Regions from separate parts of the Paenibacillus sp. FSL R7-0312 genome, predicted to be linked through region 2. Evidence: a T-box and tRNA genes for the amino acid it is inferred to sense, from the RefSeq annotation. Region 2 holds a T-box; the other holds one or more tRNA genes.
What was found. The T-box of region 2 lies ahead of MKX70_RS26170 (tryptophan--tRNA ligase). A T-box ahead of a tRNA ligase gene usually reads a tRNA of that ligase, here a tRNA-Trp.
Positions count from the first base shown of each region.

Region 1 (12,117 bases), 3.6 Mb from region 2:
AGCAAGCAGCCCCGGCATTATCATGTTAATTAATATAACGTAATATCCGGAATCGGCATCCTTAAGTACCTTTATCATATCATCAAGAGGCTTCCCGTCAAGATTATAAACCGCATTGTCAAGAAATAGTCAATTTATATGTCACTTAACATTACATTAGCAGTCTTTGCATTCCATTTTCCTGGATATCCCGTTCTTTCTGCTGCCCTTCTATCTACTGTATAAGCAACTAAGGATAACCCGGGAACCCGGTCTCCGCAAGGATTTCAACCCAGTATAAGGCCTTACTCTATTTATAATTCATCTCATTCTTATACCGGCTTTGCTACAGTTTTAAGTACTGGCTGCAGCATTTCCAATCCTTCATTGCAGCGACAATAATCATACGGCCCTACGGCTCAAGATTAGGGTCTGGCTGCTTTCGCTTCATTCTCCAGGGAGGCAAAATAAGCAATTTTGTGGTCCACCTTTTGCGCAAAGCTCTGAAAGAATTTAATCTTCTCATCAATATGCACTTTATGCTCCTGCAGCAGTCTGCGCTGATCGGGCAAAGCACTTACCCCTTCTTTGGAAAGCGCAATGAATTGTTTGATATCGGCAATCGCCATCCCTGTATCCTTAAGACAGCAGATTAACGAAATTAACTCCAGATCCTCATCGTCAAAACACCGGTTTCCGTTAGCATCTCTTGCCACAACCGGCAATACGCCCTCCCGTTCGTAGTAACGCAGCGTATATTGGCTTAGTCCGCTTTTTTGTGCTATGGTTTTGATGCTGTATCCCATTATTGCAGCTCCCTTCTGTCAGCTGGTATCGGTTTCACCTCTTAAGGTAACACCATTTGGTTTCTATGAAAAGCCGCTCTATAAATCTATTGACTTACACCTAACTCTAAGGTCTAAGCTTAACACTGTACCTTCATTTAAGGAGTGAATAATTAATGGTAAAAAGAATTAATGTTGCTAATGGTGCGCTTGAGGTTGCTGAAATCTCCCTGGGCTGTATGCGGATTGCAGATCTGTCGCCACAAGAGGCCGATATACATATTCACAGCGCCCTGGAGGCTGGTATAGACTTCTTCGACCATGCTGATATTTATGCCGGGGGTAAAGCTGAAGAAGTGTTCGGCAACGTTCTGACCGCCAATCCCGGCATGCGGGATCGTATGATGATTCAGGCCAAATGCGGTATCCGCAACGGCTTCTTCGACTTCTCCAAAGAGCATATTGTAACTTCGGTTGAGAACAGCTTGAAGCGGTTACAGACCGATTATGTCGATGTACTTCTCCTCCACCGCCCTGACACGCTGATGGAGCCTGAAGAAGTAGCCGAAGCCTTCGATGAGCTGGAAAGCAGAGGTTTGGTTAAACACTTTGGCGTTAGTAACCAGAATCCCCTGCAGATTGAATTGCTCAAAAAGAACGTCAAGCAGCCCCTGCTGTTCAACCAGCTTCAGCTTAGCATTATGGTTACCGGCATGATTGACTCCGGCTTCAATGTCAACATGACCAACGCCGGTTCTGTAGTCCATGACGGAGGCATCCTGGAATACAGCCGTCTGCATGACATGACCATCCAGCCTTGGTCCCCGTTCCAATACGGTTTCTTTGAAGGCGTATTCCTCGGCAATGAGAAGTTCCCGGAGGTGAATGAAGTCATTAACCGTCTGGCTGCGGAAAAAGGTGTAGCAGATACCGCCATCGCAATCGCCTGGCTACTGAGACATCCGGCTAAGATGCAGCCGATTGTCGGTACCACCAACACTAAGCGTCTGCTGGATATCGCCAAAGCTTCCGATATAACCCTCAGCCGCCAGGAATGGTATGAGATCTACCGCGCGGCAGGGAATGTGCTTCCTTAACCAAGAAGGCAAAAAGAAAACACCGCCAGCTTTAGACGAAAGAGGTCTAGAGCCAGGCGGTGTTTTCTTTAACTACCTCGCAATTGGGCTTGCCTTTTTACCCATCATATAAATTCCAATCCAGGCAAACATTAATACTATCTGAGCTAGAACGACCAACCACAGTACTTCCGTGTAGCCTCCTATAAGGCAAAATATAGTATTAACCAGGGGGAACCCCAAGAACGTAAACATGATCGGAAAATCTTTTTTGGGAGTGATTGAATAATTAACCTTCCGGTCCCAGAACTTTAGGAAAGCTAATGCTAAAACTCCGATTGTAATTACAGAAAGTGCAATCAAATTCACCCATTGCATATTAGAGGTTCTTTCGAAGAATGGCCCCATATAATTAAAGAAGTTAGATAAAGGTGAGAACATACAAGCCAATGACGCAATTGCCGCCAGAAACGGATAAATGTAACCAACGGATTTACTGTAGCCTTTCTTTTTATGCCACCATTCACCAATTAGAATAAAGACTGTCCAATATCCCGCTATATAAATCCATCCTGTAAAATTCATCACAGGTTCCCCATAGATTTGAGGTTCACCGGCCAGCGGATAATACGTCCATCTTGCAATGCTTCCTTCCATGGTCTGAAATATCTGTTTAACGGCCACCGGATCCAATGAAAAGTCAAACACCATAGCGCTTAATCCCGTAATAAAGGGTTTAGTCCAGGACGGTATATTTACAGACTTTAGAACACGCAAAGTTGAATAAATGATCAGAAACTCAATTATAGGGACAGTAATAGGTATATTAAATAACATTAAAATACTCCGCCCATAGGCGTAGAAACCTTCCCCAAGAGATGACGCAGTAATTTCAAAAACAGCTGCGTAAAAAAACACAAAACCTATAAATTGCATTAGAACCGTTTTAGGATGTTCTTCCTTATCAAGGATATAGAAAACCATTAGAACAGCAGCAATTAATACCATAATATCTTGAATAATCCATACAGGGACTACAGTTATATCTCCCATATTTTACCTCCATTTAATTTAATTTGAATCGAACGTTCAAATAAATTATAATATCACCATGTTAGTAAAACAACAGGCTGTTCGTTTGAATTATGTTAGTTATCATACAAATCACATTAGTTTTGTTCATTTTTTATTTTATATGGGGAGGATATTATGGCAGACAAAAAAGCAGATCACAGAGTGAGATATACAAAAATGGTTATAAAAGAAAGCTTGTTGAAGCTTTTGACAGAACGGTCTATCAATAAAGTTACAGTGACCGACATTTGCAGCGAAGCAAACATTAATCGCAACACCTTTTATTCACACTATGCTAATCAGTTTGAGCTTCTTTCAACGATCGAGAATGATCTTTACGAAGAAATTAAGCAACTTGGGATTAATTCTTCTGACGTTAAAACTCCTGAAAAGCTATCTTATGAATTATGTAAATATATAAAAGCGAATAAAACGATTTGTGAGGTTCTGTTCTCAGAGCATGGCGATAAAGAATTATTAGAAAGAATCCTTTATATCAGTCACGATTTAACCATTGAGCGATGGAAGCAGGAATTAAAATATTTTGATCCACAATTATTTGAGTCTTGGTATACGTTTGCCGCTCATGGCAGTATAGCCATTATAAAAAAGTGGGTGAGTAGTGGTTTGAAGGAAAGCCCCAGTAAAGTTGCAGCTTTTATTGATAAAGCCACAGAGGCAGTATCCAAAGCATTTTATTCCGAAGAATTATAAATTATTTAAAATGAAGCGGACGCTCATTTTTGAGGGCCGCTTCTCTGCTCTTCTGCTGAAGACCAGGCAAGGGGATGGGACTTATGTCTGCTCCTCCAGTATTTTGGGGTCAGTAATAAGAAAAGTGATTCAGCATACCGATAAGTTCGAGAGCCTGGAGGTCAGAACATGGTTTTGGAAACGAAGCAAAGATGCGGCTTTTATCTCGACTCCTATGACCTGATTTATCAAGCCATTGCCAATCAGGATGGTCATAAAGCTGAGGAAGCTGTCCGTCTCCAGAACCGGTATTCGCAAGCAAGCGACACTCTGGTTCATGATCGTAGGAATTATTTTTATCGCAGCGAATTTGCGTGCTCCCCTCACATCGGTGGGACCATTGCTGTTCAGTCGTAATCGGGCGGAGTGACCTTGTATGTTGGAACTGCAATTCTGAGGTTTGCTATTCCCCTATGTAATGTATTACTTCCGAGCCTGATCAAACGGGAGTTTCCGCAGCAAATGGGTACTATGGACAGTGGGATATTCTGTTTCCCTGAATCTATGCGGGGCGGTAGCTTCCGGTATTAGTGTTCCCTTAGCTGTGGGGGCAGGCATGAGGTATCGTTGGTCTAGGTGCGGCTAGAAATCAATTTGTTGGTTCTGATAAAGATTGCCTGGATCTTGATAGTTCTACGCATAACTGGAGTAAGAGAATACAGCTCAAATAAAAAGAAAAAAGAGCCCACCAGAGAATATCTCTGATGAACTCTTTTAGCAGATACCGGCGAGAGGACTCGAACCTCCACGGTTTCCCACTCGATTTTGAGTCGAGCGCGTCTGCCATTCCGCCACGCCGGCATATACATATTATTTACAATTGATTCTAAAATAAAATGGAGGTGCCACCCAGATTTGAACTGGGGATAAAGCTTTTGCAGAGCTTTGCCTTACCACTTGGCTATGGCACCAAAAAATGGAGCGGACGACGGGAATCGAACCCGCGACCCTCGCCTTGGCAAGGCGATGCTCTACCGCTGAGCCACGTCCGCATATAATGGCTGGGGATATAGGAATCGAACCTATGAATGACGGAGTCAAAGTCCGTTGCCTTACCGCTTGGCTAATCCCCAACATTTGATTTAATAAAATGGGGCGACTGATGGGTCTCGAACCCACGAATGCCGGAACCACAATCCGGTGCGTTAACCCCTTCGCCACAGTCGCCATATGAAGCTTATTTAATTGCAATGCCTTATAACTCTTATAAAAGAAATGGGGCGACCGATGGGTCTCGAACCCACGAATGCCGGAACCACAATCCGGTGCGTTAACCACTTCGCCACGATCGCCATATTAAATTTTATAGGATATTACTTGGCAGGGGCAGCAGGAATTGAACCCACACCAACGGTTTTGGAGACCGTTGTTCTACCTTTAAACTATGCCCCTAAAAATGGTGGAGGCTGATGGATTCGAACCACCGAACACGTACGTGAGCAGATTTACAGTCTGATGCGTTTGGCCACTTCGCTAAGCCTCCGAGGATGGTGCCGGCGAGAGGACTTGAACCCCCAACCTACTGATTACAAGTCAGTTGCTCTACCAATTGAGCTACACCGGCGTATTAAGTTGTAAGAAATATGGTGGCGCGGGAGGGAATCGAACCCCCGACACAAGGATTTTCAGTCCTTTGCTCTACCGACTGAGCTACCGAGCCGAACATTTTTTCATAAAGATGGCGGAACCGACGGGATTCGAACCCGCGATCTCCTGCGTGACAGGCAGGCATGTTAGGCCAACTACACCACGGTTCCAAATTGGTTGCGGGGGCAGGATTTGAACCTGCGGCCTTCGGGTTATGAGCCCGACGAGCTACCGGGCTGCTCCACCCCGCGTCAATGTTAAAGATCTATTCTATTAAAAGATAGATGGTGGAGGCTGAGGGGTTCGAACCCCCGACCCTCTGCTTGTAAGGCAGATGCTCTCCCAGCTGAGCTAAGCCTCCATATATGACTCGTATGAGATACTCTCCACTCCGTTACGAGATTGCGATGTATTCCTTACGATGCCTATGCTTCAACGAACCCAGGGAATTCTCATCCCATTAATCGAAGAAGAAATTGGTGACTCGTATGGGATTCGAACCCATGTTACCTCCGTGAAAGGGAGGTGTCTTAACCCCTTGACCAACGAGCCATGCTGTTAACTACTTGTAAAGTAAAGCTACGGAGAGAGAGGGATTCGAACCCTCGAGACGCTTGTGGCGCCTACACGATTTCCAATCGTGCTCCTTCGGCCAAACTCGGACACCTCTCCAAATGGCTCCCCGAACAGGACTCGAACCTGTGACAACTCGATTAACAGTCGAGTGCTCTACCAACTGAGCTATCAGGGAATATACATATCAAGCTTGATCGCCTGAAAACTGAATCCGAAACGAATCTGCGCTCTAAGAAATTTGGATAAGCCCTCGACCGATTAGTATTGGTCAGCTCCGTGCATTGCTGCACTTCCACCTCCAACCTATCTACCTCGTCGTCTTCAAGGGGTCTTACTAGTTGGGAAATCTCATCTTGAGGGGGGCTTCACGCTTAGATGCTTTCAGCGCTTATCCCGTCCGTACGTAGCTACTCAGCCATGCTCCTGGCGGAACAACTGATGCACCAGCGGTACGTCCATCCCGGTCCTCTCGTACTAAGGACAGCTCCTCTCAAATTTCCTGCGCCCACGACAGATAGGGACCGAACTGTCTCACGACGTTCTGAACCCAGCTCGCGTACCGCTTTAATGGGCGAACAGCCCAACCCTTGGGACCTACTTCAGCCCCAGGATGCGATGAGCCGACATCGAGGTGCCAAACCTCCCCGTCGATGTGGACTCTTGGGGGAGATAAGCCTGTTATCCCCAGGGTAGCTTTTATCCGTTGAGCGATGGCCCTTCCATGCGGTACCACCGGATCACTAAGTCCGACTTTCGTCCCTGCTCGACTTGTAGGTCTCGCAGTCAAGCTCCCTTATGCCTTTGCACTCTGCGAATGATTTCCAACCATTCTGAGGGAACCTTTGAACGCCTCCGTTACTCTTTAGGAGGCGACCGCCCCAGTCAAACTGCCCGCCTGACACGGTCCCCGTACCCGCTTAGGGTACTAGGTTAGAACCTAGATACGATCAGGGTGGTATCCCAACGGCGCCTCCGCAGAAGCTTGCGCTCCTGCCTCAACGGCTCCCACCTATCCTGTACAGATCGTACCCAAATTCAATATCAAGCTGCAGTAAAGCTCCATGGGGTCTTTCCGTCTTGTCGCGGGTAACCTGCATCTTCACAGGTATTAAAATTTCACCGGATCTCTCGTTGAGACAGCGCCCAAGTCGTTACGCCATTCGTGCGGGTCAGAATTTACCTGACAAGGAATTTCGCTACCTTAGGACCGTTATAGTTACGGCCGCCGTTTACTGGGGCTTCGGTTCACAGCTTCGGGTTGCCCCTAACCACTCCCCTTAACCTTCCAGCACCGGGCAGGCGTCAGCCCGTATACTTCGCCTTGCGGCTTCGCACAGACCTGTGTTTTTGCTAAACAGTCGCTTGGGCCTTTTCACTGCGGCCCCCTCGGGCTATTCACCCTACCGAGGCACCTCTTCTCCCGAAGTTACGAGGTCATTTTGCCGAGTTCCTTAACGAGAGTTCTTCCGCGCGCCTTAGAATTCTCTTCTCGCCTACCTGTGTCGGTTTGCGGTACGGGCACCTTCTCCTGGCTAGAGGCTTTTCTTGGCAGTGTGAGATCATGACCTTCGCTACTACAATTTTCGCTCCCCATCACAGCCCAGCCTTATTGATGTGCGGATTTGCCTACACATCAGCCTCACTGCTTAGACGGACACATCCATCAGTCCGCGTCACTACCCTCCTGCGTCACCCCATCGCTCATAGCGGATTACGGTGGTACAGTAATTTCAAACTGTTGTCCTTCGACTACGCCTTTCGGCCTCGCCTTAGGTCCCGACTTACCCTGAGCGGACGAGCCTTCCTCAGGAAACCTTGGGCTTTCGGCGGATCAGATTCTCACTGATCTTTTCGTTACTCATACCGGCATTCTCACTTGTATGCTGTCCAGCGCTCCTTACGGTACACCTTCAACCCACATACAACGCTCCCCTACCCCAGATACAAAGTATCTAGCCATAGCTTCGGTGGTGTGTTTAGCCCCGTTACATTTTCGGCGCAGAGTCACTCGACCAGTGAGCTATTACGCACTCTTTCAATGGTGGCTGCTTCTAAGCCAACATCCTGGTTGTCTGTGCAACTCCACATCCTTTCCCACTTAACACACACTTGGGGACCTTAGCTGATGGTCTGGGCTGTTTCCCTTTTGACAATGGATCTTAGCACTCACTGTCTGACTCCCGGCAAGAAGTTAATGGCATTCGGAGTTTGACTGAGCTTGGTAACCCTTGCGGGCCCCGCACCCAATCAGTGCTCTACCTCCACCACTCCATTCACCGAGGCTAGCCCTAAAGCTATTTCGGGGAGAACCAGCTATCTCCGAGTTCGATTGGAATTTCTCCGCTACCCCCACCTCATCCCCGCATTTTTCAACATGCGTGGGTTCGGGCCTCCAGTGCGTGTTACCGCACCTTCACCCTGGACAGGGGTAGATCACACGGTTTCGGGTCTACGTCCACATACTCATTCGCCCTATTCAGACTCGCTTTCGCTGCGGCTCCGTCTTCTCGACTTAACCTTGCATGTTAAACGTAACTCGCCGGTTCATTCTACAAAAGGCACGCCATCACCCAGTAATAGGGCTCTGACTTTTTGTAAGCACACGGTTTCAGGTTCTATTTCACTCCCCTTCCGGGGTGCTTTTCACCTTTCCCTCACGGTACTGTTTCACTATCGGTCGCCAGGTAGTATTTAGCCTTAGCAGATGGTCCTGCTGGATTCATACGGGGTTTCACGTGCCCCGCACTACTCGGGATCCGTCTCGGAGAGAACACAGTTTAGGCTACAGGGCTTTTACCTCTATCGCGGGCCTTTCCAGACCTCTTCACCTACCATATTCCTTTGTAACTCCATGTGAGACGTCCCACAACCCCAAGGGGCAAGCCCCTTGGTTTAGGCTGTTCCGCGTTCGCTCGCCGCTACTGACGGAATCACTATTGTTTTCTCTTCCTCAGGGTACTTAGATGTTTCAGTTCCCCTGGTCTGCCTCTGCGTATCCTATGTATTCAGATACGAGTAACTGCGAATTACCACAGCTGGGTTTCCCCATTCGGACACCCCCGGATCAAAGCTTGCTTACAGCTCCCCGAGGCAGTTTCGTTGTTCGCCACGTCCTTCGTCGGCTCCTGGCGCCTAGGCATCCTCCGTGTGCTCTTATTAGCTTAACCAATCGCTCCGGTATTGGCTCATTCGCTCATCTTGTTTTAAACAGCGCTTCCGGATGAATCCGTCCGCTAGTCTGTTTAAAGCCAAAAGTCGCTCATAATCCAAAACCATCGCTCAGCATGACTAATAACTATTTCAACTTGCTTACACAAGTTTCAGCTAAAAGATGTTCTAAAACGCAAATTCGTTTCGGTATCCAGTTTTCAAGGATCAAGGTGCTGAAATTTCGGGACAATCACGACTGTGATGTTCGAAAATTCAGACAGTTTAAAGATGAGAGCTTAAACTCTCAAAACTGACCAACGAGTGAGTGTTTGAACCCTAAGGTTCATTGTGGAAGCTTTAGCTTCCGATTTGAATGTTTCCGTTGCAGGAAACGATTCTCCATAGAAAGGAGGTGATCCAGCCGCACCTTCCGATACGGCTACCTTGTTACGACTTCACCCCAATCATCTACCCCACCTTCGGCGGCTGGCTCCCTTGCGGGTTACCCCACCGACTTCGGGTGTTGTAAACTCTCGTGGTGTGACGGGCGGTGTGTACAAGACCCGGGAACGTATTCACCGCGGCATGCTGATCCGCGATTACTAGCAATTCCGACTTCATGCAGGCGAGTTGCAGCCTGCAATCCGAACTGAGACCGGCTTTGCTGGGATTGGCTCCACCTCGCGGTTTCGCTTCCCGTTGTACCGGCCATTGTAGTACGTGTGTAGCCCAGGTCATAAGGGGCATGATGATTTGACGTCATCCCCACCTTCCTCCGGTTTGTCACCGGCAGTCACTCTAGAGTGCCCAGCCTTACCTGCTGGCAACTAAAGTCAAGGGTTGCGCTCGTTGCGGGACTTAACCCAACATCTCACGACACGAGCTGACGACAACCATGCACCACCTGTCTCCGATGCTCCGAAGAGGGGCACTATCTCTAATGCTTTCATCGGGATGTCAAGACCTGGTAAGGTTCTTCGCGTTGCTTCGAATTAAACCACATACTCCACTGCTTGTGCGGGTCCCCGTCAATTCCTTTGAGTTTCAGTCTTGCGACCGTACTCCCCAGGCGGAGTGCTTACTGTGTTAACTTCGGCACCAAGGGTATCGAAACCCCTAACACCTAGCACTCATCGTTTACGGCGTGGACTACCAGGGTATCTAATCCTGTTTGCTCCCCACGCTTTCGCGCCTCAGCGTCAGTTACAGCCCAGAAAGTCGCCTTCGCCACTGGTGTTCCTCCACATATCTACGCATTTCACCGCTACACGTGGAATTCCACTTTCCTCTTCTGTACTCAAGTCACCCAGTTTCCAGTGCGACCCCAGGTTGAGCCCAAGGTTTAAACACCAGACTTAAATGACCGCCTGCGCGCGCTTTACGCCCAATAATTCCGGACAACGCTTGCCCCCTACGTATTACCGCGGCTGCTGGCACGTAGTTAGCCGGGGCTTTCTTCTCAGGTACCGTCACTCCGGTAGCAGTTACTCTACCGGACGTTCTTCCCTGGCAACAGAGCTTTACGATCCGAAAACCTTCATCACTCACGCGGCATTGCTCCGTCAGGCTTTCGCCCATTGCGGAAGATTCCCTACTGCTGCCTCCCGTAGGAGTCTGGGCCGTGTCTCAGTCCCAGTGTGGCCGTTCACCCTCTCAGGTCGGCTACGCATCGTCGCCTTGGTGAGCCGTTACCCCACCAACTAGCTAATGCGCCGCAGGCCCATCCCCAAGTGGCAGATTGCTCCGCCTTTCATTCTCTCTTCAGGAGAGGAAAGAAATTATCCGGTATTAGCTACCGTTTCCGGTAGTTATCCCAGTCTTGAGGGCAGGTTGCCTACGTGTTACTCACCCGTCCGCCGCTAAATTCATTTGAAAGCAAGCTTTCAAATGAACTCCGCTCGACTTGCATGTATTAGGCATGCCGCCAGCGTTCGTCCTGAGCCAGGATCAAACTCTCCAAATTGGTTTTAGAAAGAGCGATTGCTCATTTTGAAACATCTGACGAGAATTTTCATTCTCTTTTTTGGATCTCGCCGAAGCGATCTCCCACTCACTCGTTGTTCAGTTTTCAAAGATCAATGTCTCATCTTTTGTCGCCGTTATTTGTTTCAGCAGCGACCTTTATAATATATCACAGCGCCCTCGTTTTAGTCAACCTTTTTTTTGATTTCTTTTTTTGGCTGATTTACGACTGCTTTGCAGCGCATCGTTATGTCAGAGGGACGAGTTATAATTTATCACATAAGTTGCGTCCTAGTCAACCCTAAATATTCCCCTCATTATCTGCGCTCATGCAGCAAGGAACAAATAAAAAAAGAGAGTACACTACCTCTCTCCATCCTCCTGCTTACTTTTTCTATTATAGGTCTATTCATGTCCGTGGACAGCCACCTAACTAAAGGGTATACCGAATTGCATGTCCGTCCCCGGCCTCTACAGCCCAAGAAGTAATTTCTCTAATTAATGAACGCGATACAAGCTTGCGCAGAACAAGCGGTAGCTCTGCCTGGAGCTGGCTCAGTCCTGAATGCTGCAGAAGTTCCTTGATACTCCAAGCCTCCTTGCGGCTGCTCAGGATATGGAGCAGCATGGCGCAACAATCCGCCATTTTTGACATTAACGCAAACTCGCAGGCCAGCAAAATCAGTTCGACTCTCTGCTCCAGCGTTTCTGTACTTACTGTCAGTTCTTCATATAACTTATGAACCGGAGAATTCAAATTTTTGACCTGTCCCCACACTGCGGGCTCCGGAAAATATCCGGCCTCGCTCACTTCAATACGTGCCCAATGATACAGAGCGATCAGCACGCAGTTATAAGCATCCATAGTACAGCCTGCTTCAAGGTAACGTTTCGACTTCACATACATATGTAGGAACCGGGAGAATTCCATAAACAATACCCGCTCTTTCAGCGGACCTTGGAACTGAATGAGTTCCTTCCGCATCTCCGCCAATATTCCCTTAGGGTCCCAGATCACCTCACCGGACATTAAACTGGTAAGGAGTTCATTATTGTCCCCTGCCATCACAGCGCGTTCCAAAGCAGATAGACCCACATGCACGGATTGCGTCCGCCGGTCCCCGGCAATGGTGTGGGTTATAATTCGCTCTGTCTCCTGTTCCTCATGCAGCATG
Region 1 is NZ_JBBORE010000001.1:2,332,740-2,344,856, reverse strand. It holds gene MKX70_RS10350 (MerR family transcriptional regulator) at 405-785, opposite strand; gene MKX70_RS10345 (aldo/keto reductase) at 941-1,861, shown strand; gene MKX70_RS10340 (carotenoid biosynthesis protein) at 1,934-2,893, opposite strand; gene MKX70_RS10335 (TetR/AcrR family transcriptional regulator) at 3,050-3,628, shown strand; gene MKX70_RS33405 (hypothetical protein) at 3,797-4,024, shown strand; partial or broken gene MKX70_RS10330 (MFS transporter) at 3,945-4,235, shown strand; tRNA gene MKX70_RS10325 (tRNA-Leu) at 4,390-4,468, opposite strand; tRNA gene MKX70_RS10320 (tRNA-Cys) at 4,505-4,578, opposite strand; tRNA gene MKX70_RS10315 (tRNA-Gly) at 4,585-4,659, opposite strand; tRNA gene MKX70_RS10310 (tRNA-Gln) at 4,666-4,740, opposite strand; tRNA gene MKX70_RS10305 (tRNA-His) at 4,759-4,834, opposite strand; tRNA gene MKX70_RS10300 (tRNA-His) at 4,884-4,959, opposite strand; tRNA gene MKX70_RS10295 (tRNA-Trp) at 4,986-5,059, opposite strand; tRNA gene MKX70_RS10290 (tRNA-Tyr) at 5,065-5,150, opposite strand; tRNA gene MKX70_RS10285 (tRNA-Thr) at 5,156-5,231, opposite strand; tRNA gene MKX70_RS10280 (tRNA-Phe) at 5,252-5,327, opposite strand; tRNA gene MKX70_RS10275 (tRNA-Asp) at 5,347-5,424, opposite strand; tRNA gene MKX70_RS10270 (tRNA-Met) at 5,429-5,505, opposite strand; tRNA gene MKX70_RS10265 (tRNA-Val) at 5,540-5,615, opposite strand; tRNA gene MKX70_RS10260 (tRNA-Glu) at 5,732-5,806, opposite strand; tRNA gene MKX70_RS10255 (tRNA-Ser) at 5,837-5,926, opposite strand; tRNA gene MKX70_RS10250 (tRNA-Asn) at 5,930-6,005, opposite strand; rRNA gene MKX70_RS10245 (23S ribosomal RNA) at 6,069-8,997, opposite strand; rRNA gene MKX70_RS10240 (16S ribosomal RNA) at 9,386-10,943, opposite strand; gene MKX70_RS10235 (nucleotidyltransferase-like protein) at 11,376-12,117, opposite strand, start outside.
Region 1: it has a tRNA-Trp gene. The T-box ahead of MKX70_RS26170 (tryptophan--tRNA ligase) is inferred to sense a tRNA for this amino acid. The anticodon was not compared.

Region 2 (12,117 bases):
TTCAGCAAGGCAGCTTTGCTCATACCGGCAATTAAAGGCATAGGCATCTTTCAATAATTCAAAGAGTGTTCCCCGCCCGAACTCACTTATTTTCCTAAATTCTATTCCCATGTCCCTCCCCATTTCCTCTTCAAATACACTTCCAAACATTACAATGAAATACATCATTCCACCATGATATATTGCATGTAGATTCTTGAATGCAAACAGGCGGAACTTCACTAAGGAAGTCCGCCGTTTACACTTATTTCAATAACACCGGCTCCAGCAGGTTCAAATAATACAGATTACCGCTGCCTTCCGGATGATCATTACGGATATGCTCTTCCAGGCAGAGCCGTCCGCGGTCAGAGCGGTATTTCTTACTTTGTGATAACTGATTCATCAGTGTCTTCCATGATCCGCCAATGTCGTCGCTGCTTTCCAGCATAGCAAATAATCCTCCGGGCAGCGTCATTTCCTTAAAGGGCTCCGGCACAACAACGCCCTCAGGAATGGTCGCACACATTCCATAGCCATAAGGTTTGCCGGCACTGCCGGGCATAGGCTTCATGTTCCCGCCGAAGAAACGCGCCGTGCCGAGCAGATTCGCTGACCTCAGCCAATCCATCAGCGGCCCCATCACTTTGTCCTCGGGGGATACGTCCACGACAATATGAAAAGCGACTCTCATGGGTGCTAAGTCAATGATTTTGAATACATGCTGTTCCGTTAAACTGCTCATAAATACAGCCTCCGTCTCCATAAGGATATCATCCAGGACCAGATTTCCTTCATTCTGCCTCTCCAGGTATTCCAGGACCCGGGTCAACTGCTTCTCAACAAGCCCTACCTGTTCTCTTTGCTTCTTAAGAGAGTTCACTTTCTTCTCTATGACTTTACTAAGTCCGGCTATTGATTTCGCTATAAGGACAGTCTTTATTTCTTTGATCGGAATGTCCATCTTCCGCAGCATCGCTGTTATCCGAATACATGCCAGTGCATGTTCGTCGTACACACGCCAACCGGAGGAAACATCTCTATCGCTTTGGAATAACCCTTCCGCTTCCCAGTGGCGCAGCGTACGGCTCGTCAGCCCCAGCTGCTCCGACATTTCTTGTATAGCAACAGATCTGTTCATTTCGCTCTCCTCTCTGAGATCTCATAGCTATCGTATCACTTGACGCTGCGTCAATATCAAGAAGTAATCCTGGTGTGCCCGAAAAAAGTCATCTCACCCATCTCATTCTCTGCGATCCTGTAGGGATGGGTCTGGTCATAATATCTTTGGACAAATACTCCCTCACCTACTGGATAGAGCTCAATATGAAAATTGCCGGAGAATCTCGTGAAATATAATTTTCCGTTTATGATTTCTATCTGGATTTTGTCTTCCAGAAATTGGAGTTATTATAATCATATTCTGTACCCGCCGGCTTTGTGGGCTTCTTGTTGATATACTGCTGGAAGTACTCCGTCTGTGAGTAATTCATTCTGTTATATCCGCCGAAAAAATCATTCTCAAAATTATAAAAATTATATAAACCGGATGTGTGTGACAATAAATGATGTACGGTAATAGACTCATCAATTTTCAGATCTGCAGGTAGGTATAGCTGTGCGGATTGATCGATATCCAGCACCTGCCTGTCACATAGAAGCATAACTGCAAAAGCCGTAAACTGTTTAGACATGGAAGCAAGTGAGAAGCATGAATGCATATCATTTTTAATTCCAAACTCAATACTCGCATAGCCGCAGGCCTTCTCAAAGAGTACTTCGCCCTTCCGGGTAACTTGAATAACCCCGTAAAAATCCCACAGCTTCAGGTACTCATTCGTATAATCCTCAAGCTTTTCACGTAATGTCCGCACGGACTCACTCCCTAATCTGTTTTAACTATCAATTGACATTCACCCTTAGATGTTGTAAAAATACAGTAATACAATATTATACAACTTTGCAATGACGAAGAGAGTACGCATAACGAATACTCCAGAGAGCTGATGGCCGGTGCGAATCAGTGTAGGGATTATGCCGAAGTGGGCTTCTGAGCATCCAAACCGAACCTTCAGGAAGTAGGCTTTGGCGAAGGTCTCATCGTTACAAGAGACGCGTATTCAGGGCATATAGCGATGTCGCGATACGTTTAAGCGGGTCCGGATCACAATCCGGGCTAATTAAGGTGGTACCACGGGGTTCTCTCGTCCTTTTCAGGATGAGAGGACCCCTTTTTGATACATAAACGGAGGGATAACATGAGTAAGGAAATTGTATTAACCGGAATTAAGCCTACGGGCAAAGTCCATCTGGGGAATTACATCGGAGCGATCAAGCCTGCACTGCAACTCGCCGGGGCCAGTGATTGTACTGCGCTTTATTTTATCGCTGACTATCATGGATTAACTTTCATACAGGACAGAGACGAGTTTCGTAATCTGTCTTATGGTATCGCAGCTACATGGCTGGCACTGGGACTGGACCCGGAGCGGGTAATCTTTTATCGACAATCTGATGTGCCGGAGATCTTCGAGCTTCACTGGATTCTATCTTGCCTGACGTCCAAAGGTCTAATGAACCGTGCCCATGCGTACAAAGCCATTCATGAACAAAATATTCAATCAGGCGTGGATGCGGATACCGGAGTCAATATGGGCCTGTTCACTTATCCGGTTCTGATGGCAGCGGACATTCTGCTGTTTCAATCAGACAAGGTCCCTGTCGGTAAAGACCAGATTCAGCATGTGGAGATCGCCAGGGATATTGCCGAAGGCTTCAACCGGATTTATGGGGATACCTTCAAGCTGCCTGATTATAGGGTCGATGAGAACACATCCGTGATTCCAGGGCTGGACGGGCGGAAGATGAGCAAAAGCTATAATAATACGATTCCGCTGTTCGAAACACCAGAGAACCTGAAGAAGCTGATCAGCAAAATCAAAACAGACTCTACACCTCCCGAGGAACCGAAAGACCCGGATACGTCTAATATTTTCTTGCTGTACAAAGAGTTTGCGGCTCCCGCTCAAGTACAGGATTTCAGGAACCAATATCTAAGCGGCATCAGTTGGGGTGAGGCTAAGCAGGAGCTGTTTCAGGTGGTTAATGCTGCACTGGAGGAACCCCGGAACAAATACAATGAGTTAATGGCAGCGCCAGAGCAGATCGACGCGATCCTGAGTGAAGGTGCCCGGAAGGCAAGAGCCCTAGCTGCACCTCTGCTTGCCCAGGTCAAATCCAGGATCGGACGATATAAATAGATCCATGGAGCGGAGTTTAGCCTAAGCGGGTGATATGGTAAAATTATCAAGTCCATACATGATATAAAATAGACTGGTGGGAGGAATATCGGTGACCGTACGTAACTCAACGTATAATTTCCAGAATGTCAGTAACGGATATGGATGCCATCCTCCAGCCCGTTCCCCGGATGCGCATGCGATGCTACTGTTTTTTATGGCCTGCGTTACTAAACCTTAATAGATTAACATGAGGGGCTATGATGAGCTTTGTTCATAGACAACACAAAGAAACCACTTCTTTGAAAGGTTTAATCCTATTTTAAGAGTGGTTTCTTTTGTGTGCTACAGCCTCTGAAACAACCGCTCCCCGCTAACCCGTATATACCTGTACATTCCGGCGCAGCCCCCTGCCATTATAACTGCGTATATCAGCATAAGGAGATTTCCATTCACATTACTAAGAAGCATGAATAGAGCCGCTGGAGCGGCCAGACTGATGAATCCGAGAATCATCGACACCAGCACTGCTGCACTCTGCTTGATTACCGCAACCTCATTTGTCCATTCCAGCTTAGGCAGCTTCAGGTTCACAATAACGCCCAGCATGGCAGAGTAACAAGCGTAGATCACTGGGATCACAAGCATTAATATACTTTCGGCCCATCCAGTCCCCAGTGTATAGATAAGCAGTACCCAGCTTACGGCAATGACTGGCAACGTAAGGGTGAGATTCACGGCAACTTTACTGAGGATAATGGTAGGTTTAGAGACGGGCGAGCTTTGTAAAATCCACAGATGATTCCCTTCAAGCGAAATCGAACTTGCCGTGGTGCAGCTAATACTCACAAATAAGGAAACCACAAGCGGACTCAGCGTGCTCAAATACTGTGATAATTGCGGAATTTCAAGCAAGGCTCCGAGCTTCTCTGAACTGACGAACAATAAGGAAACCGACATTACCAGTAACAGAACCATACCAATGCCTGTGTTCAGCACATAATTAGTAGAACTGAAGTAGCGGCGCAGCTCCTTGAGATACAACGCCTTGAATGCAGAATTTGCCTGCAACGGCTTCATAGTATATTTGCTGCCTGCGTGGCTGGTCATTAGTCCCGTATGGATAGCTTTGTACCGTGTTGCCAGCACTGTGGAGAAGAGTACAAATGCAAGTACAGACAGAGCAATAAAGAAGATCAATGAAGGTACCTGGTACGAGCAGACAGCATCCACATACACGGAAGCCAGAGGATACAGCTTAAAGATCGCATCACCCAGCCCAGCCCCTAAATCCGCAAGCTCCTGCTCGTCTCCGTTAAGATTAAATGAACCCAGCATGAGTACAATAATGAAGGCAAAAGTGAAGAGTATACTAATCAGCTTGCTTGCTCTAAACCTTGAAGATATCCAGCTGATCAATGAGCCAATAATCGTTGCCGCTATAATCGGCAGTAAGGTGATGAATAGAAGCGTCATTAGAAAAAACAGATAAAAAATCACACCCGGATTCACTTGCATCGCATATACCGTACCGGCCGGCAGCATAACCAGCAGGGTGAAAAACAGATTCATCACATATAGCTGAAGCACACGGCTCGCAACAACATGACTCGTCTTCACCGGCAGCGACATCACCATATCATAGTCCTTATAGCTGAATAATACACCACTGGCCTTATAGACCGTTGTGAAGAACCCGACCATCGAAGTAACAGCCATCATAATGGCCAGCAGCAAATCCATCCGTCCAAGCTCTTCAAAAGCCTTAGCCATCATGAAGCTGTAGCTGAAAGACATCGCTCCTATCATAAGTACACCAGCGATAATTGTTAGGCTGAGCAGCAGCGCCTTGCGTCTCTCTGCAGGATCTTTGGTATGCAGTGCTTTATTAAGGCCGAAGGAGGACATCAGCTGCAGCTTCGTTAACCTCCAGATATTAATCATTGTCGATCAGCTCCATGAATACTTCCTCAAGGCTATTCTTGCCCTTCACCTCTTCAGTGCTACCATGGGCAATCAGCTGGCCTCCCTTAATGATCGCGATCTTATTGCAAATCTTCTCGGCCGTATCCAGCACATGTGTCGAGAAGAAGATCGCCCCGCCGCTGCTGCACAGCTCAGCCATGATGGTCTTCAGCGTATGCGCAGCTTTGGGATCAAGGCCTACAAAAGGTTCATCGAGCACTAAGAGCTTTGGCTCATGAATAAGCGCAGAGATAATTGCAAGCTTCTGCTTCATCCCGTGAGAATACGAGGAGATCATATCACCCAGATTGGCCGTAAGCTGAAAGGCATCACTGTATTTCTGGATGAGCCGCTCACGGTTGGCCTTGGATACACGAAAGAGATCGCCGATGAAATTCAAGTACTGAATGCCGGTAAGATGATCGTACAGATCGGGGTTATCCGGAATATAGGCAAGTTTCGTCTTGCAGGCTAACGGATCTTTCTTAATGGAGATTCCATCGATTTCTATTTCCCCTTCTTCAAAATCGAGTACACCGACCATAGCGCGGATAGTCGTTGTTTTGCCCGCCCCGTTGTGACCGATGAAGCCATAGATATCGCCCCGCTCGACCACTAAGCTTAAATCATTTACCGCCTTCTTCCCGCCCTTATAGCTCTTCGTAAAATGTTTGATCGTCAGCATGTTCTCTCACCTCTTCATTGGTGTTAGCAAATAACTATAATACGTATAGCCTGCGCTAATCGTTCATTTTCACTAAATACCAATCTCCCGCATTTTCGCCGTGAGCTTGTTCACCCGCTCCTCAATATCCTTGCCGCTGTATTTTGGCAGCCGCATTTCGCTCACAATTCTGCCGTCACACATGAACATAATCCGCTCCGTCTTCGCTGCAATCGTTGCATCATGAGTGACCAGCATGACCGCCGTACCCTCCGCATTGATCTCGGACAGCAGGTCCATGATCTCCTGGGCAGCTTTCAGGTTAAGCGCACCGGTCGGCTCGTCACCAAAAATAATTCTCGGGCTGCTCATCAATGCGCGGCATATCCCTGCACACTGAAGCTGCCCTCCCGAGGCCTGCGTAATATCCCGCTTCGCCAGCTCCGCGATTCCCACCTTCTGCATAAGCTGTCTTGCTTGCTCTGTAATCCCTGCGGCGTTTCGTCTGTTGTCACGCATGGATGGAAGGATAATATTATCCAGGATGTTCAAGTTCTTCATTAGTGTCGGCTGCTGAAACACAAAGCCCATTCCCGTTCTGCGCAGGTCAGCAAGCTCATTCTCCGCAAGTGTCCCCAGATCCCTGCCGTCAAAAGTAACCCGTCCGCCGTCCATCCGCTCCATTCCGCTCAGCGCAAACATCAGCGTCGACTTACCAGAGCCCGAAGGTCCCATAACTGACACGAACTCCCCTTCTTTAATTTCGATAGACACTCCGTCCAGAACATTACGCTTGTCATCACCGGTGCCGTAATGTTTGGTTATATTTATACCGGTAATCATCTTCTTCATCTCCATGACCTACTCCTTAATATTCCCGGATATTTGAATTCGTCCTGTTCCTGCTGTACCGATAATCGTGGCGATCAGCACTGAGCCTGCCATCATCAGCGGACATAATACATACGCCGATAGCGGATTGATCACGAACTTGAACGATGAAGCTCCAAACGAGGAAATCAGTACACCCGCAAGTACCTGCCCGAGCGTGTTTGCCAGCAATGTGCCGAGAACCATCCCGATAAGCAGCACGAATACCGAACGTGAGAAATATTGTACAGTCAGATCCGAATTCGTAAACCCGAGTGACTTCATGACGGCAATGGCATGCCGGTCCTTGGCCACAAGCATCCGCATAAACAACAGCGTAATCAGTACATTGATGAACAGCATCACGATAATGGCTAACCGGGAGGCCTTACCGACTGAGCTGATGGTAGAGCCGAAGGTCTGTGTAACATATTCATCAATCCCCGACACCTTCGCATAATTGAAGCGGTCCGCATATTCGGTTACCTTACTGCCGGTTAGCGATGGATCTGCAAGCTCCGCATAAATAACGGACCACATGGCTTCCGCTGAATTCGTGGTGAATACGGCTTTGGCCGTTTTTCCGCCATTGGTAACATCCGAATAAATTCCGCATACTGTAAGCTCCCTGGGTTCCCCGTCAACCAACAGTGTAATGGGATCCCCAGCCTTTTTGCCCAGCTCATCAGCATTCACAGCCGAGAGGGCAACTTCGTCCTCTGCAGCCGGCCCACGTCCTTCAGAATAGGCTACAGGGAAAATTGAATGGTCACCGATCTCAACCTTTAACCGTTCCACTGATCCATTCTCCAGCTTCACCTTGAGAGCCTGTGTTGTAAGTACAGCGTATCGGGAGATGGCTGTGTCGTTCTCCATGACCTGAGCAATATCAGCAGCCTTCTCAGTAATATTGCCGGTCTGCTGAATATCCAGGCGTATATCACTGTCCCCGATTCCCATGTAGGTGATGAAGCTTTTGGAGGCAATCGTATTGTAGAGGTTCTGGGGAACAATCATTATAAATGCAGAAATTATGAGTACAGCGAGCATTGTGCCATATAGCCTTTTCCTCGACAGGACATCCTTGATACCTAGAAAAACATTCGTATTCAGCAGCCGGTTCCCGCTCAGATTGAAACGCTTCGAGCCCGCCGGTTGTTCCTGTGAAGTACCGAAGCGGATGGCTTCTGCAGGGGAAATCTTCCGGAAGCGTGTCAGCACCCTGTTCACATAAGCGGTAACCGCAAGGAATACAAGCAGTACGCCAATGACTCCGCAGCCTAAGGCAAGCGCAGAGTTCTCACTCTCCCCCATGTATAACCTGATATTGACAAGTAGCAAGCCTCTGAATACAAAGGAAAGCGCAAATCCGAGAACACTGCCCAGCGCCGCCACACCAGCGTATTTCGCAAGATAGATCTTCTTCAGGTCAGAAACACGTAATCCGATGGCTTTCATCACACCGATCTCACGGTAATCGCTCTCTATAGTTGCAAGGAGTGTAAAACGTATACACATAAATGCGATAACAACAACTAGCAGACTTGCCAGGAGGATGACCGCGATCATAAGTCCGTCGGAAATAGCATTCACCATTTTGAACAGGGGATAGGTTAGGGTTGGTCCGTTGGCTTCTAGACCTGCAGTGGTGTAGTCTGTTTCGAATGCGCCAAGCATGGACAGATCTCTGAGTCTGAACTCAATCAGATATTCTGTGCTTCCGGAACTCTGAATTTCCGCATAATCATGCTGGCTTATAAGGAATCTCTTCGACGAGGCGAGCGGCGAGTTCATCTGTGAATCACGCAGAAATCCTGCTACAGTGAAATTCTTGCCGGCGACGTTGGCCGTACTCCCCACTTTTGCTGAGCCATCCTTCATATAGCTTACCGGAACATAGACCTCACCGTCAGCTGCCGTAATCACGTTCCCGTCCAGGTCCAGCAGATAATCAAATTTCCCGCTTTGCGTGCTGAAGCCGTTATCCTGAACGCTGTCCGCAAGCGATTGGCCGTCGATTACAATCCTCGCACCTTCAACATTGAGGAGATCAAGCACTTGAAATTTATCAACCTTGCTGTTCTGCTCGGCAAAAGCGGTAAACCGCGACTTATCCAGTTCACCGGAATGCATCTGCATGAAATGTGGTGTTCCGGCCTGCTTCATGAGCGTATCAATGGCTCCGGACAGATTGACGATCAGGATTGCTGACAGAGAAACAAGCATCGCAGCGGCCGCCACAAATATCATCGTGGTCAGAGTGGTCCCTTTGCTTTTGAGAATATCATTGCGGATTATTCGGTAGTACATATGTCACCCCTGTTCTCAAGGCTTCGAATCGATTTCAAATGATAAATGATGAGCGAGGCTACGCTTAACAGCAGCCCTGCGATAATAATGAGCAGTCCCATGCCCCGTCCGCTGCCTGTGCCGATGACCCTCCCCACGCTGCCTGCAAGCACTCCGCCTGTCACCAGCAATGGAGTGAACACATAATCTGCCAGCACACCCGCCAGCGTATATGCGGCGACAAACCCCAGTTGTGAAACCAGTCCGATCAGTGACCAGGCTCTTCCCTGAACGGAATTATCGATGTTGGTGCGGACCAGATAATCCAGGGCTGTGTTCGTGAATGGCAGCATGGCAAAAAAGAGAAATCCTGAAATGCCAAGCAGCACAATATTCTCACGGAGTCCGAAAGCCGCCATACTTATTCCCGAGCAAAAGAGTGACACTGACAGGATTTTGACAAAACCCTTCTTGAGCGGCAGCATTCCTATAATCACACTCGACACAAGCATCCCCGAAGCAATAATAGTCTCAAGCGTACCTAATACCGCACTGTCCTTAAAAGTCAGGATCATCGGCATGGACAGGGTCTCAATGAAACCAATAAAAAATGTCATTACAGAGGTCATAACCACAAGCACCAGCACGCCCCGGTTACCGGAAACAGCTCTCCAGCCGTCTTTGAATTCACGGATAAAGGGTTGTGCCTGCCCGGAGCTCTTCGGGGAAAGACCGCTGCGTACAGCTAGCGTTACAGCAACGGTTACGAAAAATGTGCAGATGTCGATCACCAGCAGCAGCTTCACATCTGTAACCGCGAGCAGAAATCCGGCGATGACAGGCGAAATGAGATATTTGGCCGAACCCGCCACTTGAACAAAACCGCTAGCCTTCGTGTATTGCTCCTCGCTGAGCAGATCCGTAACCGTAGCCTTATAAGCCGGATCAAGCAGTGAGGAGAACACCGAGCTAATAGTCACTCCCGCACAAATCTGCCACAGCTGCGCTTCTCCGTTCAGTAAACAGATCAGTATGAAAATAAGTCCGGTTGCGGAAAGACTGTCGCCCAGTACCATCAGCAGCCTGCGGTCATAGCGGTCCGCAAGCACCCCCGCTAGTGGACTTAATAACAGGGAAGGCAGAAACGCCAGCAAAGTTACCAGTGCCATCGCGGATGCCTGACCGGTCTGCTGAAAAATATAAATGCCCAGCCCGAACGAGGTAAGCCCGCTTCCTATTGCTGAAATCAGCTGCCCTGACCAGAGCAGCAGAAATTTACTGAACCCTTTGCCGGATCTATTCGCCGTCTTCATCTCTGGCTCCATCTCCGTTACCGAACATCTGCATTACGCTCATCAGACTTCCGCTTTCGGCCCCGAGCAGCCTTTCTACATTCGAAATAAACGCCAGCACCCGTGACATGCGTACCTCATCCGTCATTTCAACCATGTCATCATCAAAAATCGTATTCGCATAGATCACAACCATTTCCATACATTCATAGGGATACTGTGTGTTGAATATTCCCTGCTCAATGCCTTCGCAGATAATCGGCGTCAGGATCGGCGGAACTCCGCTGATAATTGCTTTTTGAATCTTCTGATGCATAAGCGCGTTCTGCGGCTTGTGAATATGCTCCATGATTTCCGTGCTGCTTCCGTTTCCGCCGCTAATGTTCAGTGCCATAACCACGCGGAGAATCCGGTCAATGACAGGTATGCTCTTGTCAGCGGCAATGTGCTGCGCAGCCCCCAGTATATTGACATTCGTCCGTTCAATCAGCGCATCCATAATATCCTCCTTCGACTTGAAGTGATAATATAGCGTCCCCCGTGCAATGCCGACCTTGCCCAGAATATCTCCCGTGCTGGTGCCGTCAAAGCCCTTCTGTCCGAAAAGCGCCTCTGCTGCGTCAAGGATTTCATTTCTGCGTATTTCGGCTTCTTTTACAATTCTCATGGTTTAGTTCTCCTTAAGTTATACCGACCGACTGTCTGTCGGTAATTGATTATAGAATAACATGCTTTTGCAGAGCTGTCGCGTTAAAAATGTTACAAACAAGTAGAAACGGCTTTGCCGTCCTTTTGTAAGGACGGTACCGTTTCAGCGAGAAATAGAAGGATAAGTTATCATGTGAAACATATAAATTCTTATATTTCAGGAAAAAAGGGCGCAGCTCCGGCGCCCTTCTTCTTTTTTATATAGGAGAATCACATTCTTATTACAACTTCAGGCTATTTAGATCACTGGATGAGGGATATAAAGTTCTTCCAGGCTTGTGATTTCTTCAGGTTTCAATTGAACAGACAATGCCGAAACTGAATCTTCAAGCTGGCTGATGCGGGTCGACCCGATGACCGGAGCTGTGACCTCCTCCTTGTGCAGCAGCCAGGCAAGGGCAATCTGTGCGCGCGGAAGTCCACGGTTCGCCGCAACCTCGGCAACTCTCTGTGCAACCTTGCGGTCTGCTTCTTCTGTTCTGATAAACATCGCCTTGGCTACCTGGTCATTCTCTGATCGTTCGGTGCGTTGATCCCAATCCCGGGTTAACCGGCCCGCGGCCAGAGGCAGGTAAGGAGTGATGCCTACGCCCTGATCTTTACAAAGCGGGAGCATTTCCCTTTCCTCTTCCCGGTAGAGCAGGTTAAGTCTGTTCTCCATAGCCATAAATCGTATCCAGCCGTTTCGCTCTGCGGTGGACTGCGCCTTCGCAAACTGCCATGCCAGCATGGAGGATGCTCCAAGGTACCTAACCTTGCCAGCCTTCACTAAGTCATGGAGAGCCTCCATCGTCTCCTCAATCGGCGTATTCGGATCATAGCGGTGAATCTGATACAGGTCAATGTAGTCTGTTCCAAGCCGTCGTAGACTGTTATCAATTTCGGTCATTATGGTTTTACGGGAAAGGCCCATTGCATTGGGACCCTTACGCATCGGTACGAACACCTTCGTGGCAATCACCGCTTCGTCCCGGCGGGTAAAGTCCCTTATTGCCCTTCCGAGAATTTCTTCACTTGTGCCGTCGGAATACATATTAGCAGTACTGAAAAAGTTAATGCCTAATTCGATTGCTCTTTTAATAATCGGTCTGCTGTTCTCTTCATTCAACGA
Region 2 is NZ_JBBORE010000001.1:5,912,807-5,924,923, forward strand. It holds gene MKX70_RS26155 (GNAT family N-acetyltransferase) at 1-222, opposite strand, end outside; gene MKX70_RS26160 (MerR family transcriptional regulator) at 245-1,120, opposite strand; gene MKX70_RS26165 (serine hydrolase domain-containing protein) at 1,356-1,853, opposite strand; T-box leader at 1,936-2,194, shown strand; gene MKX70_RS26170 (tryptophan--tRNA ligase) at 2,238-3,239, shown strand; gene MKX70_RS26175 (hypothetical protein) at 3,564-5,162, opposite strand; gene MKX70_RS26180 (ABC transporter ATP-binding protein) at 5,155-5,868, opposite strand; gene MKX70_RS26185 (ABC transporter ATP-binding protein) at 5,941-6,699, opposite strand; gene MKX70_RS26190 (ABC transporter permease) at 6,709-9,027, opposite strand; gene MKX70_RS26195 (MFS transporter) at 9,012-10,319, opposite strand; gene MKX70_RS26200 (TetR/AcrR family transcriptional regulator) at 10,303-10,965, opposite strand; gene MKX70_RS26205 (aldo/keto reductase) at 11,245-12,117, opposite strand, start outside.